Regions from separate parts of the Pseudomonas sp. S3_G06 genome, predicted to be linked through region 1. Evidence: predicted binding sites of a transcription regulator. Region 1 holds the regulator's gene; each other region holds the start of a gene.
The links. Region 1 encodes FliA, which starts transcription of late flagellar genes. Its sites were predicted from a motif close to CTAAAGTTTNNNNNNNNNNNGCCGNTAA; they were not measured.
Positions count from the first base shown of each region.

Region 2: the regulator FliA is predicted to act here: its motif matches at 5,917-5,944, upstream of AB4N47_RS01440 (methyl-accepting chemotaxis protein).
Region 3: the regulator FliA is predicted to act here: its motif matches at 5,374-5,401, upstream of flgM (flagellar biosynthesis anti-sigma factor FlgM).
Region 4: the regulator FliA is predicted to act here: its motif matches at 1,152-1,179, upstream of AB4N47_RS08815 (methyl-accepting chemotaxis protein).

Region 1 covers NZ_CP162738.1:3,463,297-3,471,023, forward strand. The annotation lists gene AB4N47_RS15470 (protein-glutamate methylesterase/protein-glutamine glutaminase) at 1-600, opposite strand, end outside; gene AB4N47_RS15475 (chemotaxis protein CheA) at 650-2,920, opposite strand; gene AB4N47_RS15480 (protein phosphatase CheZ) at 2,974-3,762, opposite strand; gene AB4N47_RS15485 (chemotaxis response regulator CheY) at 3,781-4,152, opposite strand; gene fliA (RNA polymerase sigma factor FliA) at 4,320-5,060, opposite strand; gene fleN (flagellar synthesis regulator FleN) at 5,057-5,887, opposite strand; gene flhF (flagellar biosynthesis protein FlhF) at 6,004-7,344, opposite strand; gene flhA (flagellar biosynthesis protein FlhA) at 7,356-7,727, opposite strand, start outside.
Region 2 covers NZ_CP162738.1:300,381-308,107, reverse strand. The annotation lists gene AB4N47_RS01470 (fatty acid--CoA ligase) at 1-799, opposite strand, end outside; gene AB4N47_RS01465 (LysE family translocator) at 1,068-1,697, opposite strand; gene AB4N47_RS01460 (2-hydroxyacid dehydrogenase) at 1,879-2,844, shown strand; gene AB4N47_RS01455 (class I SAM-dependent methyltransferase) at 2,876-3,874, shown strand; yybP-ykoY riboswitch at 3,914-4,038, shown strand; gene AB4N47_RS01450 (TMEM165/GDT1 family protein) at 4,127-4,711, shown strand; gene AB4N47_RS01445 (M48 family metallopeptidase) at 4,912-5,730, opposite strand; gene AB4N47_RS01440 (methyl-accepting chemotaxis protein) at 5,982-7,727, shown strand, end outside.
Region 3 covers NZ_CP162738.1:802,047-809,773, forward strand. The annotation lists gene AB4N47_RS03635 (tetratricopeptide repeat-containing response regulator) at 1-4, shown strand, start outside; gene AB4N47_RS03640 (sensor histidine kinase) at 1-693, shown strand; gene AB4N47_RS03645 (glutamine synthetase family protein) at 893-2,134, shown strand; gene AB4N47_RS03650 (MFS transporter) at 2,204-3,586, shown strand; gene AB4N47_RS03655 (flagellar brake protein) at 3,659-4,405, opposite strand; gene AB4N47_RS03660 (flagella synthesis protein FlgN) at 4,495-4,962, opposite strand; gene flgM (flagellar biosynthesis anti-sigma factor FlgM) at 5,011-5,337, opposite strand; gene flgA (flagellar basal body P-ring formation chaperone FlgA) at 5,500-6,261, opposite strand; gene AB4N47_RS03675 (chemotaxis protein CheV) at 6,344-7,276, shown strand; gene cheR (protein-glutamate O-methyltransferase CheR) at 7,323-7,727, shown strand, end outside.
Region 4 covers NZ_CP162738.1:1,921,073-1,928,799, forward strand. The annotation lists gene AB4N47_RS08810 (glycerate kinase) at 1-985, shown strand, start outside; gene AB4N47_RS08815 (methyl-accepting chemotaxis protein) at 1,291-2,916, shown strand; gene AB4N47_RS08820 (pyridoxal phosphate-dependent aminotransferase) at 2,958-4,145, shown strand; gene AB4N47_RS08825 (2-hydroxyacid dehydrogenase) at 4,289-5,257, opposite strand; gene AB4N47_RS08830 (MFS transporter) at 5,271-6,569, opposite strand; gene AB4N47_RS08835 (sugar kinase) at 6,627-7,634, opposite strand; gene AB4N47_RS08840 (sugar phosphate isomerase/epimerase family protein) at 7,627-7,727, opposite strand, start outside.

The DNA of each region.
Region 1 (7,727 bases):
AACCAGTTTGTAGGCTTTGCGTTTCGGAGCCGGCGACGAAGCGCTGGCAGCGGATGCACGGGCAGGCGCTGGCGCAGGCGCCGGACGTGCCGGGACAGGGCTGCTGTGGCTCGTGTGGCTGCCGTAGCTCGACGCTGCCGGAGCAGGCGTCGGCGCTGGCGCAGCGGCGGGAGCCGGCGCGCTGTAGGCACTGAAACGACGATTGCTGCGCGAGATGCTGTGGACTTTCTCGCACAGCAGTTGCTTGACCTTCTCGGGATTGCGCGAAATGTCTTCGAAATTCTTCGGCAGGAAATCCACCGCGCCGGCGTCCAGCGCATCGAGGGTTACCCGCGCGCCTTCGTGGGTCAGCGAGGAGAACATCAACACCGGGGTCGGGCAGCGCTGCATGATGTGCCGCACTGCCGTGATGCCGTCCATCATCGGCATCTCGTAGTCCATGGTGATCACGTCAGGCTTGAGGGCCATGGCCTGATCGATCGCCTCTTTACCGTTGGTGGCCGTGCCGACCACCTGGATGCTCGGATCCGCCGAAAGAATTTCCGAGACGCGGCGGCGGAAAAAACCCGAATCGTCCACCACCAGGACTTTGACTGCCATAAACACTCCATTAGGTGCAGCGGCGCGTCATCGCGCCGCCGCCCCGGATTCAAATACGCTTTGTGGCGTAACGCTTGAGCATGCTTGGAACATCGAGAATCAGCGCAATGCGGCCGTCACCGGTGATGGTGGCGCCGGACATGCCCGGAGTTCCCTGGAGCATTTTGCCCAATGGCTTGATGACCACTTCTTCCTGGCCGACCAGTTGATCGACGACGAAGCCGATCCGCTGTGTGCCCACCGAAAGAATCACCACATGGCCTTCGCGCTGCTCTTCGTGAGCGGCGGAGCTGACCAGCCAGCGCTTGAGGTAGAACAATGGCAGCGCCTTGTCGCGCACGATCACCACTTCCTGACCGTCGACGACATTGGTGGTCGACAGGTCGAGGTGGAAGATTTCGTTGACGTTGACCAGCGGGAACGCAAAGGCCTGATTGCCGAGCATGACCATCAGCGTCGGCATGATCGCCAGGGTCAAAGGCACCTTGATGACGATCTTCGAGCCCTGGCCCTTGGTCGAGTAGATGTTGATCGAACCGTTGAGCTGGGAAATCTTGGTCTTCACCACGTCCATGCCGACACCACGGCCGGACACGTCGGAGATCTCGGTCTTGGTCGAGAAACCCGGGGCGAAGATCAGGTTGTAGCACTCGGTATCGCTCAGGCGATCGGCCGCGTCCTTGTCCATCACACCGCGTTTTACCGCGATCGAACGCAGGACGTTCGGGTCCATGCCTTTGCCGTCGTCGGAGATCGACAGCAGGATATGGTCGCCTTCCTGCTCGGCCGCCAGCACCACGCGACCGCCACGGGCCTTGCCCGATGCTTCGCGTTCTTCCGGCGACTCGATGCCGTGGTCGACGGCGTTGCGCACCAAGTGGACCAGCGGGTCGGCCAGGGCCTCGACAAGGTTTTTGTCGAGGTCGGTTTCTTCACCCACCAGTTCCAGGTTGATCTCTTTCTTCAGCTGCCGCGCGAGGTCACGAACCAGACGCGGGAAGCGCCCGAAGACCTTCTTGATCGGCTGCATCCGCGTCTTCATCACGGCGGTCTGCAGGTCAGCGGTGACCACGTCGAGGTTAGATACGGCCTTGGACATGGCTTCGTCGCCGCTGTTGAGGCCCAGACGCACCAGACGGTTACGCACCAGCACCAGCTCGCCGACCATGTTCATGATCTCGTCGAGCCGCGCGGTGTCGACGCGTACGGTGGTTTCAGCTTCGCTGGCCGGCTTTTCTGCCGGTGCAGCGGCTGGCGCGCGGGCCGGAGCCGGAGCAGCAGCGGCGGCCGGTTTCGGCGCCTCGGCTTTCGGTTCAGGCTTGGCGGCAGGCTTCGGTGCAACAGCGGCAGCCGGAGCTTTCGCCGCTGGCGTGGCGACGCTCGACGCGGAACCCGCAGTCGCAGCGCTGGCGTCAAACTTGCCTTTGCCGTGCAATTCGTCGAGCAGCGATTCGAATTCGTGATCGCTGATCAGGTCACTGCCGGCCGCAGCGGCTGCCGGTGCAGCAGGTGCTGCCGGCGCCGAAGCGATGGCCGATTCCAGCGCGTCAACGGCGAAGTTGCCCTTGCCGTGCAACTGATCGAGCAAGGCTTCGAATTCGTCGTCGGTGATGTCCGAGCTGTCGCCCGCAGCAGGTGCGGCCGGCGCTGCTGGTGCCGCCGGAGCGACCGCATCGACAGCAAACTGGCCTTTGCCATGCAGTTGATCGAGCAGCGATTCAAACTCGGCGTCGGTGATTTCATCGCTGGCCGCCGTGTCGGCAACCTGCGCGGGAGCAGCGACAGCGGCCGGAGCCTCGGCCTGGGCCTTGACGGCGTTCAGCGAGTCCAGCAGTTGTTCGAATTCGTTATCGGTGATGTCTTCCGATGCGCTTTCGGCGACCGGTTCTGCCACCGCTTCTACTGGTGCGGCAACGGCTTCATCCGCCGATTGCGGCTCGGCCAGACGCGCCAGCGCGGCCAGCAGTTCCGGCGTGGCGGCGGTAATCGGTGCACGCTCACGGACTTCGCTGAACATGCTGTTCACCGCGTCCAGTGCTTCGAGCACAACGTCCATCAGTTCTGCATCAACGCGACGCTCACCCTTACGGAGGATGTCGAACACGTTTTCGGCGATGTGACAGCACTCCACCAGCTCATTGAGCTGAAGGAAGCCGGCGCCCCCTTTTACAGTGTGGAAACCGCGAAAAATTGCATTGAGCAGATCTGCATCATCCGGGCGGCTTTCCAGCTCGACCAGTTGTTCGGACAGTTGCTCAAGAATCTCGCCGGCCTCAACCAGGAAATCCTGAAGGATCTCTTCATCGGCGCCGAAGCTCATTAATGGGGTGCTCCTACAGGTCTAAAAACCCAAAAAACCCGAATTCCGAAACTCTAGAATCCAAGGCTGGATAACAAATCGTCCACATCGTCCTGACCGGACACAACGTCTTCTCGTTTATCGGCATGAATCTGCGGACCTTCACCCTGCGAGAGATGTTTTTGTGGATCTTTTTCAGCAAGCATTGCGGCGCGGTCATGTTCGATGCCCGCAAAGCGGTCGACCTGACTGGCCATGAGCACGAGTTTGAGCAGATTGCTTTCGACTTCGGTGACCAGTTGGGTCACACGCTTGATCACTTGACCTGTGAGGTCCTGGTAATCCTGAGCCAGCAGGATGTCGTTGAGGTTGCTCGACACCGCACGGTTGTCCGTGCTGCTGCGTGACAGAAAACCGTCGACCCGGCGCGCCAGTTCGCGGAACTCTTCAGCCCCGACCTCGCGACGCATGAAGCGGCCCCAATCGGCGCTCAACGTCTGCGCTTCATCAGCGAGACTGTTGACCACCGGCGTGGCGCTTTCCACCAGATCCATGGTGCGGTTGGCCGCGGCTTCCGTCAGCTTGACCACATAGCCCAGGCGTTCGGTGGCGTCGGTGATTTGCGACACTTCCTCGGCCTGCGGCATGTGCGGATCAATCTGGAAATTGACGATCGCACTGTGCAGTTCACGTGTGAGTTTGCCCACTTCCTGATACAGGCCGCGGTCACGGGTCTGATTGAGCTCATGGATCAGTTGCACCGCGTCGCCGAACTTGCCTTTTTCAAGGCTCTCGACCAGTTCGACCGCGTGTTTTTTCAGGGTCGATTCGAAATCGCCCTGTGATGATTCGTTATGCTCCATAGCTCCCCCGCGCATTCATCAGCCGATGCGTTCGAAAATCTTCTCGATTTTGTCTTTCAACGCTTGAGCCGTGAAAGGTTTGACCACGTAACCGTTCACACCGGCCTGGGCGGCCTCGATGATCTGCTCGCGCTTGGCTTCAGCAGTCACCATCAACACCGGGAGGTGCTTGAGTTTTTCATCGGCGCGCACGTGACGCAGCAGGTCGATACCGGTCATGCCCGGCATGTTCCAGTCCGTTACCAGAAAGTCGATGCTGCCGCTGTTGAGCACCGGAATGGCAGTGGTGCCATCGTCGGCCTCGACGGTGTTGGTGAACCCAAGATCGCGCAGCAGGTTCTTGATGATCCGCCGCATCGTTGAGAAGTCATCAACGATGAGGATTTTCATGTCTTTGTTCAATTCGACCTCCAAGCAGTCTTAAACGCGCCCAGCACCTGGACGCGCCACTTCAATCAATCGGCGCAGCACTTAAAGTTTGTCTGGAGCACAACGGATCGAGACCGGCGCCGTTCATCACCGCACCAGCCTCGTTTCGCAGTGTCCCCACACTGCCTTCAGCGCGCTCGCCACTCCCCCAAACGCCCCCGCAGACGGGCCGCGCACTGGCTGTGTAACTGGCTGACCCGCGATTCACTGACGCCAAGGACTTCACCGATTTCCTTGAGGTTCAGCTCTTCGTCGTAGTACAGCGCCAACACCAGTCGCTCACGCTCCGGCAAATTGGCAATCGCGTCCGCCAGCGCCGCCTGGAAGCGTTCATCTTCCAGATCGCGTGACGGCTCCATATGAGCACTGGCGCCATCCTCGTGCAGCCCTTCGTGTTCGCCGTCCTGCAAGAGGTCGTCGAAACTGAACAGGCGACTGCCCAAGGTGTCATTCAGAATCCCGTAGTAATCGTCGAGACTCAATTGGAGTTCGGCCGCAACCTCGTGATCTTTAGCGTCACGGCCGGTTTTAGCTTCAATCGAGCGAATCGCGTCGCTGACCATCCTGGTATTACGGTGAACCGAGCGTGGCGCCCAATCCCCTTTGCGCACTTCATCGAGCATCGCGCCGCGGATTCGAATGCCCGCGTACGTTTCGAAACTGGCGCCTTTGCTGGCGTCGTATTTGGTCGAGACTTCGAGCAAACCGATCATCCCGGCCTGGATCAGGTCTTCGACCTGCACGCTGGCCGGCAGGCGCGCCAGCAAGTGATAGGCAATGCGCTTGACCAGTGGCGCGTAACGCTCGATCAATTCGTATTGCGCGTCACGCGCCGACTTTTTGTAAAGATTCATGCCACTGGCGGTCATATCACAGGCCCTGCGGTTTGCTGCACGAGACGCTCGACGAAAAATTCCAGATGCCCGCGCGGGTTGGCCGGCAGCGGCCAGGTGTCGACCTTCTGGGCGATGGCCTTGAAGGCCAGCGCGCACTTGGAACGGGGAAAGGCTTCGTAGACGGCGCGCTGCTTCTGCACCGCTTTGCGCACGCTTTCGTCGTACGGCACGGCGCCGACGTATTGTAGGGCGACGTCGAGGAAGCGATCCGTGACCTTGGTCAACTTGGCGAACAGGTTGCGCCCTTCCTGCGGGCTCTGCGCCATGTTGGCCAGGACGCGGAAGCGGTTCATGCCGTAGTCGCGGTTGAGCAACTTGATCAGCGCGTAAGCGTCGGTGATCGAAGTCGGCTCGTCGCAGACCACCAGCAACACTTCCTGGGCGGCGCGTACGAAACTGACTACCGAGTCACCAATACCCGCAGCGGTGTCGATCACCAGCACGTCGAGATTGTCGCCGATGTCGCTGAACGCCTGGATCAGGCCGGCGTGCTGCGCCGGGCTCAGGTGCACCATGCTCTGCGTGCCGGAGGCCGCCGGCACGATGCGAATCCCGCCCGGCCCCTGCAACAGCACGTCGCGCAGTTCGCAACGGCCTTCGATGACGTCGGCCAGTGTGCGCTTGGGTGTCAGCCCCAGCAGAACGTCGACGTTCGCCAGGCCCAGGTCGGCGTCCAGCAGCATGACCCGACGGCCAAGCTCTGCCAGCGCCAGCGACAAGTTCACTGACACGTTAGTCTTGCCGACGCCACCTTTGCCGCCGGTCACCGCGATCACCTGTACGGGATGCATGCTGCCCATGTTATTTCTTTACCTTGTCTTGCATAGACGGAGGCCACATTACTGGCTGCGCGTTCCTGATCGGAACAATGCGTGGCAGACCATCGATGTAGGTACAAAAACTGTTCATGATTACCTCAGCCAACCTGCTTGGTCGGGCTGTGATAGATATCAGCGAACATGTCAGCCATGGCTTCTTCGCTGGGTTCTTCCTGCATTTGCACGCTGACGGCGCGGCTGACCAGTTGATGACGGCGCGGCAGATGCAAATCATCCGGAATCCGTGGGCCATCGGTCAGATACGCGACCGGCAATTCATGACTGATCGCCAGGCTCAACACTTCGCCGAGACTGGCCGTTTCATCCAGTTTAGTCAGGATGCAGCCGGCCAGCCCGCAACGCTTGTAACTGTGATAAGCGGCGGTTAGAACCTGTTTCTGGCTGGTGGTTGCCAGGACCAGATAATTTTTTGAGCGAATGCCACGCCCGGCCAAGCTCTCGAGCTGCATGCGCAACGCCGGATCACTGGCTTGCAGGCCGGCAGTATCGATCAAAACCACGCGTTTGCGTAGCAGTGGATCCAATGCCTGCACCAGCGACTGACCCGGATCGACGTGCGTTACCGGCACGTTGAGGATGCGCCCGAGGGTTTTCAGTTGTTCCTGCGCGCCGATGCGGAAGCTGTCCATGCTCACCAGTGCAACGTTCTGCGCGCCGTACTTGAGCACGTAACGCGCGGCGAGCTTGGCCAGCGTGGTGGTCTTGCCCATGCCGGCGGGGCCGACCATGGCAATCACACCGCCCTCTTCCAGCGGCTCGACTTCCGGTACGGCAATCATCCGCGCCAGGTGCGCCAGCAGCATGCGCCAGGCCTGACGCGGTTCTTCGATATCGGTGATCATCGCCAGCAGATCGCGCGACAGCGGGCCGGACAGGCCGATGCGCTGCAGACGGCGGTACAGATTGGCTTGGGCCGGACGGCTGCCTTGCAGCTGATTCCAGGCCAGGGTGCCGAGCTGAACTTCCATCAGCTCGCGCAGGCTGTTCAATTCAAAACGCATCGAATCCAGCGCACGCGGATCGACGCCCGCCGAGGCCTGCGCAGGCGCTGCGGCCGGGCGCGTCGGTGCGGCGTAGGTCGGCTCGCTCAACGGTTCGGCAGCGGTCAGCGGCAGGCCTGCGGTCAACGGCAGCCCGGCGAACAACTGCTGATTGGTGTTGCCGTCGGCTTCGCCACGCAGGCTCAGCTCGGCCTGGGCGGTGACGATGCGCGACTGGGTCTTGCGCAGCTCGTCTTCGAGTTCCATGTTCGGAACCCGTGGCGCCAGCGCCGACAATTTGTAATCCAGAGCCGCCGTCAACTCGACGCCGCCGGCAATGCGGCGGTTGCCGATGATGGCGGCATCAGCGCCCAGCTCATCGCGAACCAGCTTCATGGCCTGACGCATATCGGCGGCGAAAAAACGCTTAACTTGCATAAACCACTACCTCAGCCGTTGGGCCCTACTGTCGCAACGATGGTCACTTGCTTGTTGTCCGGTACTTCCTGGTAGGCCAGTACATGCAGGCCTGGCACTGCGAGGCGACCGAAGCGCGAGAGCATCGCGCGAATCGGGCCTGCTACCAGCAGGATCACCGGTTGGCCTTGCATTTCCTGACGCTGGGCCGCTTCGATCAACGAACGCTGCAGCTTCTCGGCCATGCTCGGCTCCAGCAGAACGCCCTCTTCCGAGCCTTGTCCTGCCTTCTGCAGACTATTGAGCAATATCTGTTCCAACCTTGGTTCCAATGTGATTACAGGCAGCTCGGACTCAGTGCCTACAATGCTTTGGACGATTGCACGGGATACGCCGACCCGCAC
Region 2 (7,727 bases), 2.7 Mb from region 1:
ATTCCGGATCGTAACGCCCTGGGTAGACCTGCTTGAGCCCGAGCATGGTCGCCACGTACGGCAAACCCCAGGCGTGGACGTGGAACATTGGCGTGATCGGCATGTACACATCGTTGGTGCCGAGCAGCCGTACGCTGTCGATCGAACCCATGATCGTCGCCACGCCGATGGTGTGCAGCACCAGTTGCCGATGGGTGAAATACACGCCTTTCGGATTGCCCGTGGTGCCGGTGGTGTAGAACGTGGTGGCGACCGAGTTTTCGTCGAAGTCCTGAAAATCGTATTGCGCACTCGCGGCGGCCAGCAGTTGCTCGTATTCGCCGACAAGGTTCGGCAGCTCCGCGGTTTTCTCCGGGAGATCGGTCAGCAGCAGGGTTTTCTCCACCGTGGTCAGCTGCGGCGCGATGGCCTGATACAGCCCGACGAACTCGCTGTTGACCAGCACGAAGCGGTCCTCGGCGTGGTTCATGGTGTAGAGGATCTGCTCGGGCGACAGACGAACGTTGATGGTGTGAATCACCGCGCCGATCATCGGAATGGCGAACATGCATTCCAGGTAACGGTGGCTGTCCCAGTCCATCACCGCCACGGTGTCACCGGCCTTCACGCCAGCAGCCGTCAGCACATTGGCCAGCCGCGCAACCCGCTCGATCAGGGTCGGATAGCTGTAGCGCAACTGGTCGCGGTAGATGATTTCGCGGGTTTTCTCGTAACGGGCGCCGGACATCAGCAGCCGTTTGATCAGCAATGGATACTGGTAGGCCCCATCGGCCGGCGGAATGACCCGAGTCTGCAACATAAGAATCCCTTTTCTGACTGCACGGTGTTGGCGGAGAGATTCGTACTCTAGTGCGCCTGCATGACAGTAAAATCAGCCAAAGGAATGATTTGCAGAGCCGTACAAATGCTAGCTTTGCGCCAGCCCCCCAGGTGTCTGGAAATTGGATATGGCCCCTGTAGGAGCTGCCGAAGGCTGCGATCTTTTGATTTGCTTATGAAAAGACAAGATCAAAAGATCGCAGCCTCGTTGCACTCGTCAGCTCCTACAAGAGAACAATGCGGCCCGGTCAGTGCATCTCGGTGAACGCGATTTTCACGCCGAGAGCAATCAGCACGGCACCCATAGTTCGGTCGAACCAGTGGCCCATGCGGGCGAAGCCGGCGCGCACGCGTTGCTGGCTGAACAGCATCGCCACCAGGCAGAACCAGATCGCCGTCGCCACCGCCAGGTAAACGCCGTAACCGGCCTGCACCGCCAGCGGTGTGTGCGGGTTGATCACCACGGTGAACAGCGAGAGGAAAAACAGCGTGGCTTTCGGGTTCAGGCCGTTGGTGACGAAGCCCGAGGTAAACGCGCCCCGCGCGGTGCGTACGCCGGTTTCCCGGTGCAAGTCATCGGTGACGGTTTTCGCCGGTTGCGCGCACAAGGCCTTGAAGCCGATGTAAAGCAGATACGCGGCGGCGGCCCACTTCAGCGCGTTGAACAGCACGATCGATTGCGACACGATCAGACCGATGCCGAGCAACGAATAGCCGACATGCAGGAAAATCGCCGAGCCCACGCCCAGCGCGGTCCAGGTGCCGGCGCGGCGCCCGTGGGTCACGCTCTCGCGCACGACCACGGCAAAGTCCGGGCCGGGGCTGGCCACGGCGAGCAGATGGATCAGGGCAACGGTCAAGAACTCGGTCCAGTACATGGGGGCTCCTTTGTGGCAGCTTGGTCAATAAAACATCTGTAAAGAACACAGTCCTGTGGCGAGGGGATTTATCCCCTCGCCACAGGGTTATGTGTCCACTGTGGGGTCAGCGTAACGATTTGTTTCATCTGGTACGCTCGGCAGAGTACGCCCTCCGCTCACAGCACAAAAGGTACAGTTGATGACGAACACGCGCCGCGCGGTATTCCTTGATCACCCTTCGCTGGACCTCGGCGATCTGGACCTCGGTCCGTTGCGCGAATGCTTCAGCGACTTGCAGCTGTTCGCCCAGACTCTGCCGGAACAGGTCAGCGAACGCCTGCACGGCGCCAGTGTGGCGATCACCAACAAAGTCGTGATCGACGCGGCCGCGATGGCTGCCAACCCGCAACTGAAACTGATCCTGATCAGCGCCACCGGCACCAACAATGTCGACCTCACTGCCGCCCGCGCCCACGGCATCACTGTGTGCAATTGCCAGGCTTACGGCACGCCGTCGGTGGCGCAACACACGATCATGCTGTTGCTCAACCTCGCCACGCGCCTGGCCGACTATCAAAAGGCTGTGGGCGCAGGCCGCTGGCAGCAGGCGAAGCAGTTCTGCCTGCTCGACTACCCGATCGTCGAACTGCAAGGCAAAACCCTCGGCCTGCTCGGCCATGGCGAGCTCGGTGGTGCCGTGGCGCGATTGGCCGAGGCGTTCGGCATGCGCGTTTTGCTCGGGCAGATTCCGGGGCGCCCTGCTCGACCGGATCGCTTGCCGCTGGAAGAACTGCTGCCGCAGATCGACGCCCTTACCCTGCACTGCCCGCTCAACGAGCACACCCGGCATTTCATCGGCGCCCGCGAACTGGCCGCGATGAAGCCCGGCGCATTTGTGGTCAATACCGCCCGGGGCGGCCTGATCGATGAGCAAGCGCTGGCCGACGCTTTGCGTAGCGGCCACCTCGGCGGTGCGGCGACCGATGTGTTGAGTGTCGAGCCACCGACCCAGGGCAATCCGCTGCTCGCCGCCGATATCCCGCGCCTGATCGTCACCCCGCATAACGCTTGGGGCAGTCGCGAGGCGCGCCAGCGTATCGTCGGGCAACTGAGCGAAAACGCCCAGGCGTTCTTCAGCGGTGAGGCGCTGCGGGTCGTCAGTTGATAAACTGCGGCACTTTTTTCAAGGAGCAGTTATGGATCCGCGCAGTGAAGTACTGCTTCGTCAGGCCGAGTTATTCCAGGGTTCGCTGCTGTTGGCCGGCCTGCCCGCCGATGATTTGCTCGGGCGTCTGCCGAATGCGTTCGGCTGGTGCTGGCACGCTGGCGACCAAGCCGCACTGGACGCGCGTTTCGAGGGCCGCAGCCAGTTCGGCGTGAATGTCCCGGAGCGCGAGTTCGACAGCGCTGTGGTGTTCCTGCCCAAGTCCAAGGACCTGACCGACTACATCCTCAACGCCGTGGCGTCGCGTCTGGCCGGGCGTGAGGTGTTTCTGGTCGGGGAAAAACGCAGCGGCATCGAAGGCGCGTCCAAACAGCTCAACCCGTTCGGCAAGCCACGCAAACTCGACAGCGCTCGCCACTGCCAGCTCTGGCAAGTCACCGTGGCCAATGCGCCTGAAGCGAAACCGCTGGAAAGCCTGGCGCAGACTTACGAACTGCCGCTGGCCGAAGGGCCGTTGAAAGTCATCAGCCTGCCGGGCGTGTTCAGCCATGGGCGCCTGGATCGCGGCAGCGCCCTGCTGCTGGAGCATCTGGACAAACTGCCGAGCGGCCATCTGCTCGACTTCGGTTGCGGCGCCGGCGTGCTCGGGGCTGCGGTGAAACGTCGCTATCCGCACAATCAGGTGACGTTGCTGGATGTCGACGCGTTCGCCGCCGCCAGCAGCCGTCTGACCCTGGCCGCCAATGGATTGGAGGCCGAAGTGCTGACCGGTGATGGCATCGATGCCGCGCCGATGGGTTTGAACGCGATTCTGAGCAATCCGCCGTTCCATGTCGGCGTGCACACCGATTATTTCGCTACGGAGAACCTGCTGCGAAAAGCGGCGAAACATCTGAAAAACGGTGGCGAACTGCGCCTTGTGGCGAACAGCTTCCTCAAGTATCAGCCGTTGATCGAGGAGCACCTGGGCGTGTGTGCGATCAAGGCTGAAGGCAATGGTTTCCGGATTTACCGGGCCAAGCGCGGTTGAAAATTTGTTCTTGCCCAATCGGATTTGCCTAGGCAGAATCCGCTCCGTCCTAGGGGAGTAGTCTCCCACGAGCGCCAAGCTCGTCCGGCATACGTCAACATACTTGATCCTCAGATCATGGCGTATGCGACCCAAGCGTCCGCACCAGACGGATCGCAGGGTTTGACAAGACCTATGACACGCACACCTTACCCGGGGCGGGAAGGCTGTACGTGTCATAGCCGTGTCGACCCGCCCCTTAGGAAATCCCTGATGCTGGACTCGCTACTCGTTCCCACCGCTATCGTTGCCTTGGCCGAAATCGGCGACAAGACGCAACTGCTCGCGCTGATTCTCGCCGCTCGCTTTCGCAAACCCTGGCCGATCATCGCCGGGATTGTTGCCGCGACTCTGGCCAACCACGCAGCAGCCGGTGCGGTAGGTGCCTGGGTCGGCAGTTTCTTCTCCGACGCCGTCCTGCACTGGATCCTCGCCGCCAGCTTCGCCGCCACGGCGCTGTGGACCCTGGTCCCGGACAAAATGGATGACGACGAAGCCAGCACGGCGCGCAAGTTCGGGCCGTTCCTGACCACGCTGATCGCGTTCTTCATCGCGGAAATCGGCGACAAGACGCAGATCGCCACGGTGATGCTCGCCGCGCAATATCCGGAACTTTGGCTGGTGATTATCGGCACCACCGTGGGCATGCTGATTGCCAACGTGCCGGTGGTCCTGGCGGGTAACTTTGCTGCAGAGAAACTGCCGCTGACCCTGATCCGCCGCCTCGCGGCTTCGGCGTTCATGATTCTGGCGATTGTTGCGGTATACAAGGCCATGCAGAGCAGCGGCTGGGTTTAACCCCGTCTACTGAACTACCCAAAACCTGTGGTGAGGGGATTTATCCCCGATGGGGCGCGAAGCGCCCCCAAACCTGCTGCCTCAGAGTGTCATACATAGCGCATTTGCAGGTTTTGGGGGCTGCTTCGCAGCCCATCGGGGATAAATCCCCTCGCCACAACAGCCCTCCCAACCTGAAGAATCGTTGTGTCCTTCGACTTTTAAGACTTCGGGGCTTTTTCGTACAGCGGCATCACCTTCGGAATCGCTGCCTGCAACGCAGCAATGCGGCTGCTCGATGCCGGGTGAGTGCTCATGAATTCCGGTGGCGCGCCTTCGGAAGCCTTGCTCATCTTGTCCCACAGGGTGATCGCCGCGTTCGGGTTGTAACCGGCGCGGGCGGCCAGTTCCAGGCCGATCAGGTCGGCTTCGTTTTCGTTGGCGCGGCTGTTGGGCAAGGTCATGCCGTAGTTGGCCACGGTGTCGGCCAGCGCCAGGCTGTCCTGACCCAGACCGAACAAGGCACCGGCGCCCTGCTTCGCCATCTCCATACCGTAAGCCTTGGACATCGCTTCACGACCGTGCTCGCGCAGGGCGTGGGCGATTTCATGGCCCATGACCGCAGCGATTTCATCGTCGGTGAGTTTCAGACTGTCGATCAGCCCGGTGTAGAAGATGATCTTGCCGCCGGGACCGCAGTTGGCGTTGAGCTCATCGCTCTTGATCAGATTGACTTCCCATTGCCACTGCGCCGCGTCCGGGCGGAAGGTCGGCGCCTGGGCGATCAAGCGGTTGGCGATGGTCTGCACGCGCTTGGCTTCCGGGCTGGTCTTGTCCAGCACACCTTTGCTCGACGCCTCGCCGACGGTCTTCTGATACGACTGCGCGTACATCTGATCGACCTCTTGCGAGGACAGCATGCTGAACATGTACTGCTTGCGCTCCACGCCCACGGCACCGCCGCTGGTGGTGTTGACCGACTGACAACCGGCCAGCAACAGCGCTGCGCTCAAAGCACTTACCACTAATGTCTTGTTCATTCAAAAGCTCCCTGAAAACCTGAGGCGTATCCTAGGCGGCTAATTGTATTGGCGCCAGATACAACGGACGCATTGCGCGTACATCCACCTAAGGCCGCAAGTCTGGCTGGAAATTCCTCAAGGCGCATTGAATCCGCCGTGCACCGATCCATCAGCGACATCGCGGGCCGATTCCGACCAGCGTCTCTAATGGCCGCGCCCACCGCGCCGATAAATCCCTCGCAGATTGTCCTCTTGCGTGCGGAGCTCCCATGAAGTTCAAGTCGATCCAGTTTTCCGTCGCCGCTCTGGCCGGCGCCATCGTTCTAAGCGTGGTCGCGGCGCTGGTGCTGTACGCGCTGTTCTCCGGCGCTCGCACGCAAGAAATGGTGCAACAGCGCACCCAGGCGCAGTTCGAGCAAGTCATCGAACAGCGCCTGACTTCGCTGGCGCAGACCCAGGTCAGCCAGATCCAGCGCGAACTCGAAGCGCCGCTGCTGATTGCCGGCGGCCTGGTACGGGTCAACGCCCTGCTCGGCACAACCGCCGCCGACGGCCAGCCGCGCCTGAGCGTCAGCCGCGAGCAACTGATCAGCCTGATCAAGGAAAACGTCGAAAAGAACCCGAAAATTCTCGGCACATACATCGGCTGGGAAAAAAACGCACTGGACCACAATGACGCGGCCTACATCGGCAGCGCCGTGGTCGGTATCGATCCAGCCAATGGACGTTTCCTGCCGTGGTGGTTCCGCAATACCGACGGCAGCCTGGGCGTGGACAAACTGGCCGATGTCGACGACCAGAAAACCTTGTCCACCGGCATACGCGCCAGCGAGTACTACCTGTGCTCGAAAGAGACGAAGAAAGCCTGCGTGATCGACCCGGCACCGTACAAGGTCGGTGACAAGATTGTCATGCTCGCCTCGTTCATTGAACCGATCATGGTCAACGGCGCGTTCCAGGGCATCGTCGGCGCCGACCTCTCGGTGAACTTCATTCAGGACATGCTGCTCGCCGCCAACCAGAAGCTTTACAGCGGCGCCGGTGAAATGGCTCTGGTCGGCGGCAACGGGCGGATCGTTGCCTACACCAAGGACTCGAGCAAATTTGGTGAAAAAGTCAGCGACATCCTCGACGCCGAACAGGCCAGCAGTCTCGCCAATCTCAAGCGCGACGAGGTCACCTATTCGGTGAATCAGGCCAAGGGCCGCATCGAACTGTACCTGCCGTTCGGCATCGGCCAGACCGACGCACGCTGGACACTGATGCTGCAATTGCCGCTAAACGCGGTCATGGCCGATCTGCAAAACCTCCAGGCTGATCTTGATGCCCAGCGCAAATCCGACACCTTCGGCATGGCCATGGTCGGCCTGATCATCGCCGGCATCGGCCTGCTGGTGATCTGGCTGGTGGGTCACGGCATTGCGCGGCCACTCAAGCAAATGGTCGCCATGCTTGATGACATCGCTCAGGGCGAAGGCGATCTGACCCGTCGCTTGAGCAGCGACCGCAGCGATGAACTGGGCTCGATTGCCAAAGGCTTCAACACCTTCCTCGCCAAGTTGCAGGCGATGATTACGCAAGTGGTGACCTCGGTGCAGAGCGTCAGCGATTCCTCGGAACACACCGCCGACATCGCCATTCGCACCAACATCGGCGTGCAGAAACAAATGGCCGAAATCGATCAGGTAGCGACCGCGGTGCAGGAAATGACCGCCACCGCCCAGGACGTCGCGCGCAACGCCACCCAGGCAGCACAAGCGGCAAGCCACGCCGATCAGGCCGCCAGCCAAGGCATGCAGATCGTGCGCGACACATCGAATTCGATTGGCGTACTGGCGGTGGAAATCGGCAAGGCTGTCGAGGTGGTGCAGACGCTGGCCAAGGACAGCGAAAACATCAACGCCATCCTCACCGCCATTCGCGGCATCGCCGAACAGACCAACCTGCTGGCACTGAACGCGGCAATCGAGGCCGCCCGGGCCGGCGAGCAGGGTCGCGGTTTTGCCGTGGTCGCA
Region 3 (7,727 bases), 2.7 Mb from region 1:
ATGAACCCAATTGATCCGGCGCTGGATTTTTCCACGGTGATTGCCTCCACCGTCCACGACATGAAGAATTCCCTGGCCATGCTGATGCAGGCGCACAGCCAATGGCTCGCGCGTCTGCCCAAAGAGCTGCGCGACGGCTCGGAGCAGGGCGTGATCGACTTCGAGTTCGCCCACCTCAACGGCATGCTGGTGCAGTTGCTCGGGCTGTACAAACTCGGCGTCAACCAGTTGCCGCTACAGCCGGCGTATCACGAACTCGATGATTTCATCGAGGCGCAACTGGCCGCGCATCAGGAAGTGTTTGCCAGTCGCGGCATCATCGCCACCTATGAAGTCGATCCGTTGAGCCCGCTGGGTTTCTTCGATCGCGAGCTGATCGCTTCGGTGCTCGGTAACTGCATCAACAATGCGATCCGTTACGCCCGCGAGTCGTTGCTGATTACTGTCAGTGATGAAGCCGGGCAACTGGTATTGAGCATCAACGACGATGGCGACGGCTATCCAGCAGAGATGCTCGAGCGTCAGGCCGATTATGTGCAGGGCATCAATCACAGCAGCGGCAGCACCGGCCTCGGTCTGTATTTCGCCAATCGCATCGCCGCGCTGCATCAGCGCATCGGCGTGGAAGGGCGCACCGAAATCAGCAATGGCGGGCCGTTGGGTGGTGGGGTATTCAGCCTTTACCTGCCGTGACAGGCTTTTTGTTTGACGCTGCTTGATATTCCGAACAGCCGCAGCCTATTTTGTCCGGGTCGCCGTTCGCGGCTCGCACAACAACAAGGATTGCGTCATGACAACCGATGGCCAGGGTTCACTCGCGCAGCGATTGACCGGCATTGATGAGATTGAATGTGTCACCCCGGATCTGAACGGTGTGCCACGGGGCAAGGTGATGACCGCCGAGGGTTTTCTCGAAGGGCGGCGTTTGCAGTTGGCGCGGGGTGTGCTGCTGCAATGCATCATGGGCGGCTATCCGCCGGCGCGGTTCTACGGCAGCGATGACGGCGATCTGGCGCTGGTCGCCGATCCTGCGCAGATTCACCGTTTGCCCTGGAGCGACGAGCCGCGCGCCATGGCGATTTGCGACGCCGACGAACTGAGCGGGGAGAGCTCAAGTCTGTCGACCCGTGGCCAGCTCAAAGCGGTCATCGCCCGTTACGCCGCGCACGGTCTGGCGCCGGTGGTGGCGACCGAGCTGGAATTTTTTGTCTTCGCACCGAACAACGATCCGACTCAGCCGTTCCGTCCGCCGGTCGGCCTCGACGGCCGTCGCGAAGATGGCCAGTCGGCGTTCAGCGTCGGTTCCAACAACGGTCTGCGGCCATTCTTCAGTGAAGTGTATAAGTGCATGGCAGCGCTCGGCCTGCCACGCGACACCTTCATGCATGAAATGGGCGTCAGCCAGTTCGAGATCAATCTGCTGCACGGCGACCCGCTGCTGCTGGCCGATCAGACGTTCCTGTTCAAGCACCTGCTCAAGGAAGTCGCGCTCAAGCATGGCCTGAGCGTGGTGTGCATGGCCAAGCCGCTGGCACATACGCCGGGCAGCTCGATGCATATTCACCAGAGCATTGTTGAAATCGGCAGCGGCAAGAATGTCTTTACCGACTCGAACGGCGAGCCGACGGCGATGTTCCGCCACTTCATCGGCGGGCAACAGGCAGGCCTCGCCGATTTCACCGCACTGTTTGCGCCCAACGTGAATTCCTATCAGCGCCTGTGTCATCCGTACGCGTCGCCGAACAATGCCTGCTGGTCCCATGACAATCGCGCCGCCGGCTTGCGTATTCCCGCCAGCTCGCCGGTCGCACGTCGGGTCGAAAACCGTTTGCCGGGCGCCGACGCCAACCCTTATCTGGCGATCGCCGCCAGTCTGGCTGCGGGTTTGCACGGCATCGAACAGGAACTGGAGCCGAGCGCGGCAATCCAGGGTGAGTTCGCCGTGCCGGATAATCTGGCCTTGCCGTGTACCTTGCACGCCGCGCTGGAGCGTCTGAAACGTAGCCAGTTGGCGAGGGAACTGTTCGGGTCGGAGTTCATCGAAGGCTACATCGCTTCGAAGACCATGGAGTTGACCAGCTTCTTTGATGAAATCACTCCCTGGGAGCGCCGTGTGCTGGCCGCCCAGGCCTGACGTATCGCTGCTGCCGGGCTGTCGTTCTGACCGCCCGGTATTTACTGCAAGGAGCCGCTCGGAACGCCGATGCGCCAAATCTGGAAATCCTTTCGAGCGCTGTATTTCGCCTCGCTGATGATGTTGATCGGCTCAGGCCTTCTTTCTACTTATCTGGCTTTGCGTCTGGCTGCCGACAACGTCGACGGGCTGTGGGTCGGTGCGCTGATGGCGGCCAACTATTTCGGTCTGGTGCTGGGCGGCAAGATCGGCCATCGCCTGATTGCCCGGGTCGGGCATATCCGTGCCTACTCGGCGTGTGCCGGGATCGTCGGCGCGGCGGTGCTCGGCCATGGGCTGGTGGACTGGCTGCCGGCGTGGCTGGTGCTGCGGACGATCGTCGGTCTCGGCATGATGTGTCAGTACATGGTCATCGAGAGCTGGCTCAACGAGCAGGCCGACGCCAATCAGCGTGGACTGGTGTTCAGCGGTTACATGATCGCCTCGTATCTGGGCCTGGTGCTGGGTCAGCTGATTCTGGTCATGCACCCCGGCCTCGGGCTGGAACTGCTGATGCTGGTGGCGCTGTGCTTTGCCCTGTGTCTGGTGCCGGTGACGTTGACCCGACGGATTCACCCGGCGCCTCTGCACCCGGCGCCGATGGAGCCGCGCTTCTTTATCAAACGCGTACCGCAATCGCTGAGCACAGTGCTCGGCGCCGGTTTGATCATCGGTTCGTTTTATGGTCTGGCGCCGCTGTATGCCTCGCAACAGGGGCTGACGACCGAGCAGGTCGGTCTGTTCATGGGTAGCTGCATTTTTGCCGGTCTGCTGGTGCAGTGGCCGTTGGGCTGGTTGTCCGACCGTTATGACCGCGCGCTGCTGATTCGCTGCTTTGCCGGGTTTCTGGCCGTGGCGGCGTTGCCGTTGGCGATCATGCCGCAGGTGCCGCTGGAGGTGTTGTTCGTCGTTGGTTTCTTCTGTTCGCTGGTGCAGTTCTGCCTGTATCCGCTGGCGGTGGCGTTTTCCAACGACCACGTCGAAGGCGATCGCCGCGTGTCACTGACCGCCATGTTGCTGGTGACTTACGGTGTTGGCGCGAGCATCGGGCCGCTGCTGGCGGGTGTGCTGATGAAGTTTCTCGGCAGCCAGAGCCTGTATGCGTTCTTCAGTTTCTTCGCGTTGGTGCTGGTCTGGCGGATTCGTCCGAAAGCAGTGACCAACCTGCACCAGGTCGACGACGCACCGCTGCATCACGTGGCAATGCCGGACAGCATGTCGAGCTCGCCGCTGGTGGCGGCGCTTGACCCGCGTGTCGATGAGCAGGTGGTGCAGGAGCAGATGGTGCAGGATCCGGCGCCGGTCAATCCTGAGCCTGAGCCCGAAGCGCAGCCGGAAGCAGTCGTTGAAACCGAACTGGACAGCGGCAATGACGATAAGCCTGCGCCAGATATCAGTGGTGGCAGGCCCTGAACCGAAGGTAAACATCGGCGCATAAAAAAGGGCAGCCCTGTGAGGGACTGCCCTTTTTTTGATCGCTGTGACTCAGAGATCGTCTTTGTCGAAACGCCGTGCTTCACGCTGCAACTGATAAACAAAACGCTCGACGTTGCGCGCAGCCTGGCCACTGATGTTGTGGAAGCGCAGACCGGCGAAGGTGATGTTGAGTTTTTCTTCGAAGTGCAGGTAGCGCAGCTCGACCGACGTTGGCTGATTGCCGAACAGCGGCGGGGCGATCAGACGATCGTAGACCTGGCCCAGTTGCAGGCGATCAGTGATGTCGCCTTCGAAGCGGAACTTGCAACCGGTCGCGGAAATGTCCAACAGCTTGCCGTGGATAGGCGCCTTGAGCTTTTCGCCGCCCAGTTCGACGCTGACCAGATCGGTGAGTTTCAGCGCAGCGCGGAAGGCATTGCGGCGCTGGTGGTAGACCACTTCGCTCGGCAGGTCGCCGGTGTAGAAACGGTCGCCGTCGGATTCTTCGATGTTGAGAGTGCCGTTGCATTCCCAGGCGATGCGCACGCCGTCATGAAAGCCTTCGACCTTGAACGGTTCGCCAGCCTGGAGGAAGCGCTCTCCATCGCGCGGGATCATTTCGTCCAGCGCAATCGTTGCGGTTTCGCGGTCGACCTTGATCAGGTAACTCTGAAAGCGCTGGCTGCGTTCATGGAAGGTGATGATCAGCGGATCGTGGCTGTCTTGCAGCTGGCGCAGGTTGCTGGAGATTTCCAGTGGCGTGGTGAGCACCTTTGGAGGCTGCGGAGCATCATCCGCGCTTAGGGTGTTGGACACGGTTCTTCAATCTCCAGACAAAATAAGACGACTGGCCAGTATTTTGCCAGCATGTTGCGCAAGTGGATAGTGCAGGGCCAGCGAATGGCTCATGCCTGGCTGAGCGTTCGCGGCTTGACCGGTTTGGCAAAGGTGCCGCTGGCGTCATACAGCGCTGGCGGCTCGCCGCCGGTGAGGATCTTCAGCTGATTGGCGGTGGTCGCCTGCTGGATCTGGATCGACTGGCCGTTCTTGACGTTGGCAGCCTGGCACTGGGCGATCAGCGCGGTCAGGGCATCGCCCTGGGCCAGCAACTGGTCGCCAATGCTCGACTGGCTGGCCAGTTGCTCAAGACCTGTGCGATCGGTCGGCAGGTTGAGGCTGGCGAGGATTTCGCTGCGCTTGCGGCCATGCTGCTCGAGCAGAATGATCAACGCTTGCTTGGTCGCCAGAATTTCTTCCAGCAACGGCATGTCACGACCATGCAAAGCGAGGGATTCGGTTTGCAATAACTCCAGCAATTGTTGCGCTGGAGCAAAGTCGTCGTTGATCAGTTGCAATAAGTTAGTGTCGTGCATAGCTGGCCTTGGGGTTTAAGCGTCCAAAAGCCTGGCGCCGGCAAAAGCCTAGCGCTGGGCTTCGAAGTTGAGCAGTTTGCTGGCTACACGGTTGCTGTCGACTTTATAGCTGCCATCGGCAATCGCGGCTTTCAACTCGGCCACACGGGCTTTGTCGACAGCAGGCTGATCGCGCAGCTTGTCAGTGACCTTCTGCAACTGTTGAGCCTCATTGCTGAGGTGTACCGACTCCCCGCTTTTGGCGACATTGGCCTGTTCGGCCTGGGTATTCAGCGGCGCGGAGGGGCTGTTTTCAGCGCTTTCCTTGGCGTTGCTGGTACGTGTGCTGCCGGTTAGTGACGAGGAACTGTTCAATCGGTTGAAATCGATAACCATGATAAAAAACCTCTGGGAATTTGGACGCTTGCCATGTTTTCGGCTATCCCCTGAAAAACTTTAGGCCCAATCAACCATAAGCTTGCATGCGCCGTTGCGAGACCTGCTGCGGCACAGTTTAGGGAAGCGACGGGATCGGCGCCAGTTTTCTCCACGAGGCTTTTACATGGCCACTTCGACCTGTCCCGGCGCAATCACCTGCGCCTTGATAACTCTTTGAGAATTAAGGTTTTTTACGCGAATCTGTTCTTTCATGCCGCCATTGGAGAGCGCTTCCCCCGGCATGCGTACGGCAAGGGTGCCGCTGCGCGCAGTGATCACCACCTGGTCACCCTTGCGCACCACTTCGGCCTGTTCCAGATGCACCAGGGTGATGACCTGATCGGCGACCGTTGGTCGGGTAAGTTTCTGCCCGATCGCTTCGTCGACGGAAGTCAGGAAACCCTGGTTGATCGTGCTGACGTCGCGCTCGCGCAAGGTCACATCCTGCGGCTCGATAATGCCGGCGCGTTTCAGCGGACGGGTGGTCGTCACGATCTCGCGAAACAGGCGGACTTGAGCGGGTACGAACACCGTCCAGGGCGAACTGCCTTCGCAGCGAACCTTCACCGTGACGCGGCCCAGCGGGCGTGCCGGGCTCTCCAGTGTGGCTGTCAATTCCTTGTCGCACATGGGCATGCGCATGCGCGGGTCGAGCTGGTTGACTTCGATTTCGTAGCGGCCTTCGGTTTGACTGGAAGCCAAATAGTCTTCTACGGTGAATTCAAGAAAGCCCTGAGTCACGCCGATAAGCATATCAGGCAAGGTAACCGCATCTGCATGGGCAGGACTGCCAGCAAGCAAGCAGCAAACGGCGGACACCGCGCAAAGCCCTTTGCGAAGGGAGGATGTCAGGCGTCGGGAAAATGTCGTTTGAGCGTTCATACGAGTTAAAAAGCAAGCGCCGTGCCGTTTAGCAATGAATGTGCGTCGCAACAACACTTGGCGTTGGTGTAGGAGTCTGGGCATGGCTGGTGTAATGGATTCGGTGAACCAGCGCACGCAACTGGTAGGGCAGAATCGCCTCGAGCTGCTGTTGTTCCGTCTCGACGGGCCGCAGCTCTATGGGATCAACGTGTTCAAGGTACGGGAAGTGTTGCAATGCCCGTCGCTGACGTTGATGCCCAAATCCAGTCCTGTCGTGTGCGGGGTAGCGAATATACGGGGAGCGACCATTCCGATCCTGGATCTGGCAATGGCAACGGGCTCCGGTGCGTTGAAAGACAAGAACAGTCCGTTCGTGATCATCACGGAGTACAACACCAAGACCCAGGGTTTCCTGGTCCGCTCGGTGGAGCGCATCGTCAACATGAACTGGGAAGAGATCCATCCGCCACCCAAGGGTACCGGTCGCGATCACTACCTGACCGCTGTAACCCGGGTCGACAATCAGTTGGTCGAAATCATCGACGTCGAGAAGGTGCTGGCCGAAGTGGCGCCGACGCCGGAAGCGATTTCGGTGGGCGTGGTCGATGTCGAGACGCAGACCAAGGCGTTGTCGCTGCGGGTGCTGACGGTCGATGACTCGTCGGTGGCGCGCAAGCAGGTCACGCGTTGTCTGCAGACCATCGGTGTCGAAGTGGTGGCGCTGAACGACGGCAAGCAGGCGCTGGATTACCTGCGCAAGCTGGTCGACGAGGGCAAGAAGCCGGAAGAAGAGTTCCTGATGATGATTTCCGACATCGAGATGCCGGAGATGGACGGGTACACCCTGACGGCGGAAATCCGCGGCGACGCGCGCATGCAAAAGCTCCATATCATCCTGCATACTTCGTTGTCGGGGGTATTCAATCAGGCGATGGTGAAGAAAGTCGGTGCTGATGACTTTCTGGCCAAATTCCGTCCTGATGACCTCGCATCCCGGGTAGTCGACCGGATCAAAGCAGCAGATATCAGCTAGGGACCTTCTGTCCCTGGCGGTCAACACGATTTAAGAGGCGGCATCATTGTCTACGGGTAATTTGGATTTCGAACAGTTCCGGGTCTTCCTGGAAAAAGCCTGTGGCATTCTGCTCGGTGAAAACAAGCAGTATCTGGTCTCGAGCCGTCTCAACAAACTGATGGAGCAGCAAGGCATCAAGTCCCTGGGTGAGCTGGTACAGCGCATCCAGACCCAGCCGCGCAGCGGTTTGCGCGAGCAGGTGGTCGATGCCATGACGACCAACGAAACCCTGTGGTTTCGCGACACCTATCCGTTTGAAGTCTTGAAGAACAAGGTACTGCCGGAAGCGATCAAGGCCAGCCCCAACCAGCGTCTGCGGATCTGGTCGGCGGCCTGCTCGTCGGGACAGGAACCGTACTCGCTGTCGATGTCGATCGACGAGTTCGAGCGCAGCAACCTGGGTCAGTTG
Region 4 (7,727 bases), 1.5 Mb from region 1:
TCTTGCAGCCTGCGAAGGTGAGTTACGCCGCACCCGCGTGCGCGGTCCACTGGGCGCGCCGGTCGATGCTGCTTGGGGCTGGCTACCGCACAACCACACCGCGATCATAGAAATGGCCGAGGCGAGCGGTCTGCAACTGGTCCCGCCGGGACAGCGCGATGCCTGCATCAGCAGCACGTTTGGCACCGGTGAACTGATTCGTGCAGCGCTGGATGCCGGCGCGCAACGGGTGATTCTGGCGATTGGCGGCAGCGCGACCAATGATGGCGGTGCCGGGGCGATGCAGGCATTGGGTGTGAAGTTGCTGGATGCGCAGAATCAGTCGCTGGTACCCGGCGGCCTGGCCTTGGCGCAACTGGCGCGATTGGACCTGAGTGGACTTGATCCACGTCTGGCCGATGTGCGTTTCGACATCGCCGCCGACGTCAATAATCCACTCTGCGGGCCCCACGGCGCCTCGGCCATTTTCGGCCCGCAGAAGGGCGCATCGCCTGCGCAGGTTGAGCAGCTCGATCAGACGCTGGGGCACTTCGCCGAGCTTTGCGCGCAAGCATTGGGCAGAGACGTGCGCGATGAACCGGGCAGCGGCGCGGCGGGTGGTCTGGGGTTTGCGGCCAAGGCTTTTCTCGGTGCGCAGTTTCAGGCGGGCGTCGAGGTGGTAGCGGAACTGGTCGGGCTCGCTGAGGCAGTCAAAGGTGCGGATCTGGTGATTACCGGCGAAGGCCGCTTCGATGCGCAGACCCTGCGCGGCAAAACGCCGTTCGGTGTTGCGCGACTTGCCAAACAGCACGCCGTGCCGGTGATCGTGATTGCCGGGACCTTGGGCGATGGCTATCAGGAGCTCTATCAGCATGGCATCGACGCCGCGTTCGCCGTGACCAGCGGACCGATGACTCTGGAACAGGCCTGCGCCGAAGCCCCGCGCCTGCTGCGTGAGCGCGCAACCGATATTGCTCGGGTCTGGCAACTCGCCACCAAACGCTGATCGGCTTGCCTATGTAGGAGCTGTCGAGTGCAACGAGGCTGCGATCTTTTGATCCTGCTTTTAAAAGTCAAAAGATCGCAGCCTCGTTGCACTCGACAGCTCCTACCAATGGCAGCGGAGCAGTGTTTGATCGTTGTCACGTCCCGAAAAATATTTACCGCAGACCCGAAACCTTCCTCAAGCCTGGCCGATACAACGTTCAGGCGCACACAAAACCAAAACCCAGTGACGCCGGACTGTCGCCCGCTATGGGCCAGTGCTCACGGCATGGATGCTCGTAGTTTCTTTCTTTCGAGAGTCCGACCATGTCCCTGCGTAATCTGAATATCGCGCCCCGTGCTTTCCTCGGTTTTGCCTTCATCGCCTTGCTGGTGATTGTCCTCGGCGTGTTCGCCGTAAGCCGCATGACGGTCATTCGTCAGGCGTCGATCGATATGGACACCAACCAGTTGCCAAGCGTGACCCACCTCAGCGTGGTCACGGAAAACGTCCTGCGCATGCGCATTCTCTCGTTCCGTGTGCTGGTCAATCGCGAACCGGCCAGCCTGCAAGAGGCAGAAACCCGCATCGCGGTGCTGGTCGACAAGGTGCGCAAAGCACAGGCCAACTACGCTGCGTTGCCGGCAGGCCCTGAAGAGCGCGCGGTCTTCCAGACGTTTTCGACGACGCTCGATAATTACCTGCAAGCGCAGAATCAGATGATTGAGCTATCGCGCAAGGGCGATCTGGAAGCGATGCGCGCGTTGATCAACACGCGCATCAAGGAAGGCACCGATCAAATGGGCGAGCAGCTCAACAAGTTGATCGGCATGAACACCGCCGGGGCCAGAGCGGCGGCGACCAAGGCCGGTGAAAACTATGACAGCGCCATCACCGGGATCATCATCGTCGCCGTGATTGCGGCGCTAGCCACCGTGTTGCTCGCCTGGTTGCTGACCCGCAGCATCGTCACGCCGCTCAACCGCGCCGTGCTCGCTGCGCAAACCATTGCCGACGGTGACCTCAGCAAAGCCATCGAAGTCGACGGCAAGGACGAACCGGCGCGCCTGCTCGAAGCCTTGGCGGCGATGCAGACCAACTTGCGCAGAACCATCGAGCAGATCGCCGGCTCCGCCACGCAACTGGGCGCCGCTGCCGAAGAACTTAGCGCTGTCACCGAAGAAGCCTCTCGTGGCTTGCAGCAGCAGAACAACGAAATCGAACAAGCCGCCACTGCCGTCAACGAGATGACCGCTGCGGTGGAAGAAGTGGCGCGCAATGCCGTGTCGACTTCAGAGGCGTCCAACCAGTCGACCCACGCCGCCCGCGAAGGTCGCGATCAGGTGGTGAAAACCGTCGACGCGATCCAGACCATGACTCACGACGTGCAGAACACCGCGCAGATGATCGAAGGCCTCGCCGCGCAAGGTCGTGACATTGGCAAGGTGCTGGACGTGATTCGGGCCATCGCCGAGCAGACCAACCTCTTGGCGCTCAACGCTGCAATTGAAGCGGCGCGTGCCGGCGAGGCTGGCCGTGGTTTTGCCGTGGTGGCTGACGAAGTGCGCGCCTTGGCCCATCGCACCGCGCAGTCGACTCAGGAAATCGAAAAAATGGTCGCCGGCATCCAGAACGGTACCGGAGAAGCGGTTTCGTCGATGCAGCAAAGCAATCAGCGCACCCAGTCCACATTGGAAATGGCCCGCGCGGCCGGCGTGGCGCTGGAGCAGATCACGCAATCGATTCACCAGATCAACGAGCGCAACCTGGTTATCGCCAGCGCTTCGGAAGAGCAGGCGCAAGTCTCCCGCGAAGTCGATCGCAACCTGGTCAACATTCGCGACCTCGCCACGCAATCGGCCGCCGGCGCCAACCAGACCAGCGCCGCGACCCACGAACTGTCGCGACTGGCAGTGGATTTGAACGCCATGGTGGCGCGTTTCGTGATTTGAGATACGGTGAAGGCTGGAAACCGCGCTAACAGGAGACGTACATGCGCTATTCAGCCTTGACCCAACGAATCGCCGGGGAGGGTGCCGCTGCCTGGCAGATTCACGACCGAGCGCTGGAACTGCGCGCCGACGGCGTTGATGTTTTGTTGTTGAGCGTCGGCGATCCGGATTTCGATACGCCGTTGCCGATTGTCCATGGTGCGATTGACAGCCTGTTGGCCGGCGACACCCATTACTCCGATGTGCGTGGGCGGTTCGAGCTGCGCTGGCTGATTGCCGAGCGTCATCGCCAGCGCAGTGGTCAACGGGTTGATCCTGATCAGGTGATTGTCCTGCCCGGCGCGCAATGCGCGGTGTATTCGGTGGCGCAGTGTCTGCTCGATCCGGGCGATGAAGTGATCGTCGCCGAGCCGATGTACGTTACCTACGAAGGAGTGTTTGGCGCTTGCGGTGCCAAGGTAATTGCCGTGCCGGTGCGCCCGGAGAACGGTTTTCGTGTCGACCCCGCCGATGTCGCCTCGCGCATTACCCCGCGAACTCGCGCGATGCTGCTCAACAGCCCGAACAATCCCAGCGGCGCGAGTCTGCCCTTGCTGATCTGGCAGGAACTGGCAGCGCTGTGCATTCGCCATGACCTGTGGCTGATCAGCGATGAGGTGTACAGCGAGCTTTTATACGAAGGCGAGCACATCAGCCCGGCGAGCCTGCCGGGCATGGCCGAGCGCACCGCGACGATCAACAGTCTGTCGAAATCCCATGCGATGACCGGTTGGCGCATCGGCTGGATGATCGGCCCGAAACCCTTGGCCGAGCATCTGGTGAATCTGTCGCTGAGCATGCTCTTCGGTCTGCCGGATTTCGTACAGAAGGCCGCGCAAGTGGCGCTGCAAAGTGATCTGCCGGAAGTCTCTCAGATGCGTGAGGAGTATCGCTTGCGCCGCGATCTGGTCTGCGAACGTTTGTACGGTTGCCCTGGGTTGCAGCCGATCCGCCCGGATGGCGGCATGTTTGTGATGGTCGATGTGCGCCAGACTGGGCTTGGCGCTCAGGCATTTGCTGAGCGCTTGCTGGAGGGTTATGGCGTCTCTGTGCTGGCCGGCGAAGCGTTCGGGCCGAGCGCGGCGGGGCACATTCGCATCGGGCTGGTGGTGGATCGGGTCAAATTGGCGGATGCCTGCGCGCGGATTGCGTTGTGTGCGGTGCAGCTGTTGCAGGCGCGCAGTGCCTGAGGGTCTTGCATTGCCTGCCCCGGCGCCTTGCTGATCGTTCCCACGCTCCGCGTGGGAATGCCTGTAGGGACGCTCCGCGTTCCAGCTTTCGGAAGGGACGCGGAGCGTCCCGGGCTGCATTCCCACGCTGAGCGTGGGAACGATCAGTTTAGAGGATTCACCAGATTCGCCGGCCGCTGTCCGTTCAACGCCGCCAGCAGATTCTCCACCGCACACCGCGCCATCGCCTCACGCGTCTCATGGGTCGCCGAGCCCATGTGCGGCGTCGCCACCACGTTGCTCAACTGCAACAATGGCGAATCATGATTCAACGGCTCGCGCTCGAACACATCCAGCCCCGCCGCGCGAATGCGCTGGTTGCGCAACGCCTCGATCATTGCCGCCTCATCGACCACCTTGCCCCGCGAGATATTGATGAAGATGCTCTCCGGCCGCATCAGCGCAAATTGTTCCGCGCCGATCAAGCGTTCGGTCTGCGCCGTCAGAGGCAAAGTCAGGCAAATGAAATCGGCCTGCTGGAGCAACTCTTCGAGGCTGCGATATTGTGCGTCGAACCGCTCCTCGACCGCCGGTTTGCGCGACTGGCTGTGGTAGATCACCGGCATGCCGAAACCGAAACGCCCACGCTGGGCCAAGGCTTCGCCGATGCGGCCCATGCCGATGATGCCCAGCGTCTTGCCATGCACATCGGTGCCGAAATGCGCCGGGCCGATATTGCGGCTCCACTGCCCGCCACGGACCATGTTCGCCAGTTCAACCACACGCCGCGCGGCAGCGAGGATCAGGGCGAAACCGGTGTCGGCAGTGGTTTCGGTGAGCACGTCGGGAGTGTTGGTCAGCAGAATCTTGCGCCGGTTCAGATACTCGATGTCGTAGTTGTCGACACCCACCGAGACGCTGGCAATCGCCTCCAGCTGCGGCGCCAGATCCAGCAACGCCGCATCCAGTTTCAGGCTGGCGCCGAGCAAACCGTGGGCGCGGGGCAGGGCATCGCGCAACTGCATGAGGCCATCGGCGTTGAGGCTTTCGATCAGCGTTACGTCAAACTGCTCTTGCAGGCGCGCCATCAGCGCGGGCGAAAGTTTCTTGTACAGCACGACCTGTTTTTTCATGGCAAAAGTCCTTTCAGTAATGCGCCGGCACACGCGGTGTGGCGGCGGCTTTGGCGACGACGCGATCACTGGCGCCGGGCTTGAGGAAAATCGTCAGCACCACCGACAACAGCAACGCGCCGCTCATCAACAGGTAGGAGGCGCCGGGCGAGCCGGTGGAGCTGTTCAGGTAGCCGACCAGATACGAGCCGCCGAACGAGCCGAGCGCGCCCATGCTATTGATCAGCGCCATGGCGCCACCGGCAACGTTGGCCGGCAGGATCTCCGGAACGATGGCGAAAAACGGCCCATACGGCGCGTACATGCAGGCGCCGGCAATCACCAGCAACGTGTACGACCACCAGAAATGCTCGGCGCCCAACGCATACGAGCCATAAAACGCAATCGAAGCGATCAGCAGCGGTGGCCAGACGAAGCGTTTGCGCTTCTGCAATTTGTCCGAACCCCACGACACCGCGAGCATGCCCAGCACGGCCGCCAGATACGGCAGCGCCGACAGCCAGCCAGCCTCGATCATGTCCATTTGCGCGCCGGCCTTGAGGATCGACGGCAGCCACAATACGAAACCGTAGACGCCGATGCTCCAGCAGAAAAACTGCAGCGCCAGGATGATCACCTTCGGCGAACGGAAAGCCTCGGCGTAGTTCTTCACAGCCTTGATGCCGACCTGCTCTGCGGCGAGCGCGCTTTCCAGATCGTGTTTTTCCTGTTCATTGAGCCACTTGGCCTGGGCCGGACGATCATCGGCCAGACGCCACCAGATAAACGCCCACAACACTGCCGGCAGACCTTCGATGATGAACATCCAGCGCCAGCTGAAATGCTGCACCAGATAGCCCGACACCACCGACATCCACAGCATGGTCACCGGGTTGCCAAGGATCAGAAATGTGTTGGCCCGCGAGCGTTCGGCGCGGGTGAACCAGTGGCAGAGATAGACCAGCATCGCCGGCATCACCGCCGCTTCGACCACGCCGAGCATGAAGCGAATGACGATCAGCCAATAGGCGTTGGATACCACGCCAGTCAGCGTGGCGAGCCCGCCCCAGAGAATCAGGCTGACGAAAATCAGCTTCTTCACGCTGTGCTTTTGCGCGTAGATCGCGCCGGGTACCTGGAAGAAAAAGTAGCCGAGAAAGAACAGCGCGCCGAGCAGCGAGGACAGGCCCGGTGTGATCATCAGGTCTTCGGCCATGCCCGACGCGGCGGCGAAACCGTAGTTGGCGCGATCGAGATAGGCCAGGCTGTAAGTGATGAACACGATCGGCATGATGTACCACCAGCGGCGGGTGGCGAGGGTAGCGGTTTTCATCGGTGTGACTCCTGAGCTTGTTGTTTTTGTCGCAGCAGGTTCATTGATTTGCGGTGATCAGGCGGGCCTCTTCGCGAGCAGGCTCGCTCCCGCATGTGAAATGCGTTCCCCTGTGGGAGCGAGCCTGCTCGCAAATTCAGCGGTCAACTCCAAGCGGGAAGGCAACCCCTCCATATCCCCGCGACTCTGCACCGCGCGACTGCCAATCCAGTTCGCTCGCTGCACGGCCTCGGCAAAACTCTGATGCTCGAGCAGGGCGCTGATCATCCCGACCGCAAAGCCATCACCAGCGCCCACGGTATCGACCACGTTGCTCACCGGCACGCCAGCGACAAATCCCTGATCCAGCTGCGTGCGGTAATAAGCGCCCGCAGGCCCGAGCTTGATCGCCACCGCCTCGGCGCCCTGATCCAGATAGAACGCAGCAATGTCGGCCGGGTCGTCGAAACCGGTGAGCAAGCGGCCCTCGCTCAACCCCGGCAGCACCCAGTGGGCGAGGGCGGCGAGGCGGTTGATCTCGCGGATCATCTCGGCCTCGCTGGCCCACAGGCTTGGGCGCAGATTCGGGTCGAACGACACGCTGCGTCCGGCGGCGCGCATGCGGTTCATCAGCTCGAAGGACATTTCCCGGCTGGAACCTGACAGCGCCGGCGGAATACCGGTGGCGTGCAAATGGCGGGCGCTGAGCAGGTTGTCGGTGATGGAGTGCGGCGACAGATGACTGGCCGCCGAACCACGGCGGAAATACTCCACCTGCGGGTCGCTGCCGTCGTCGTTACGCGATTTGAACTGGAATCCGGTCGGATGGTTTTTATCGACTTCGACGTGGCTGCAATCCAGACCTTCCTTGATCAGCGTTTCCACCACAAAGCGTCCGAGCGAATCGTTACCGACCCGGCTCAGCCACGCGACGTTGAAACCCAAGCGCGACAAGCCGATCGCGACGTTGCTGTCGGCCCCGGCAATCCGTTTGTGAAACTGCTCGACCTTGGCCAGATCGCCGGTCTGCTCGGCGACCAGCATTGCCATGGTTTCTCCGAAAGAAAGGATATCGATCTCAGACATGAGCAGGCTCCAGGCGCGATTGACCGAGGCGGGCGAGGGCGGCGACGTGTTCACGGGTCAGTTGCACCAGGTCATCGCCTTGCAGCGGGTATT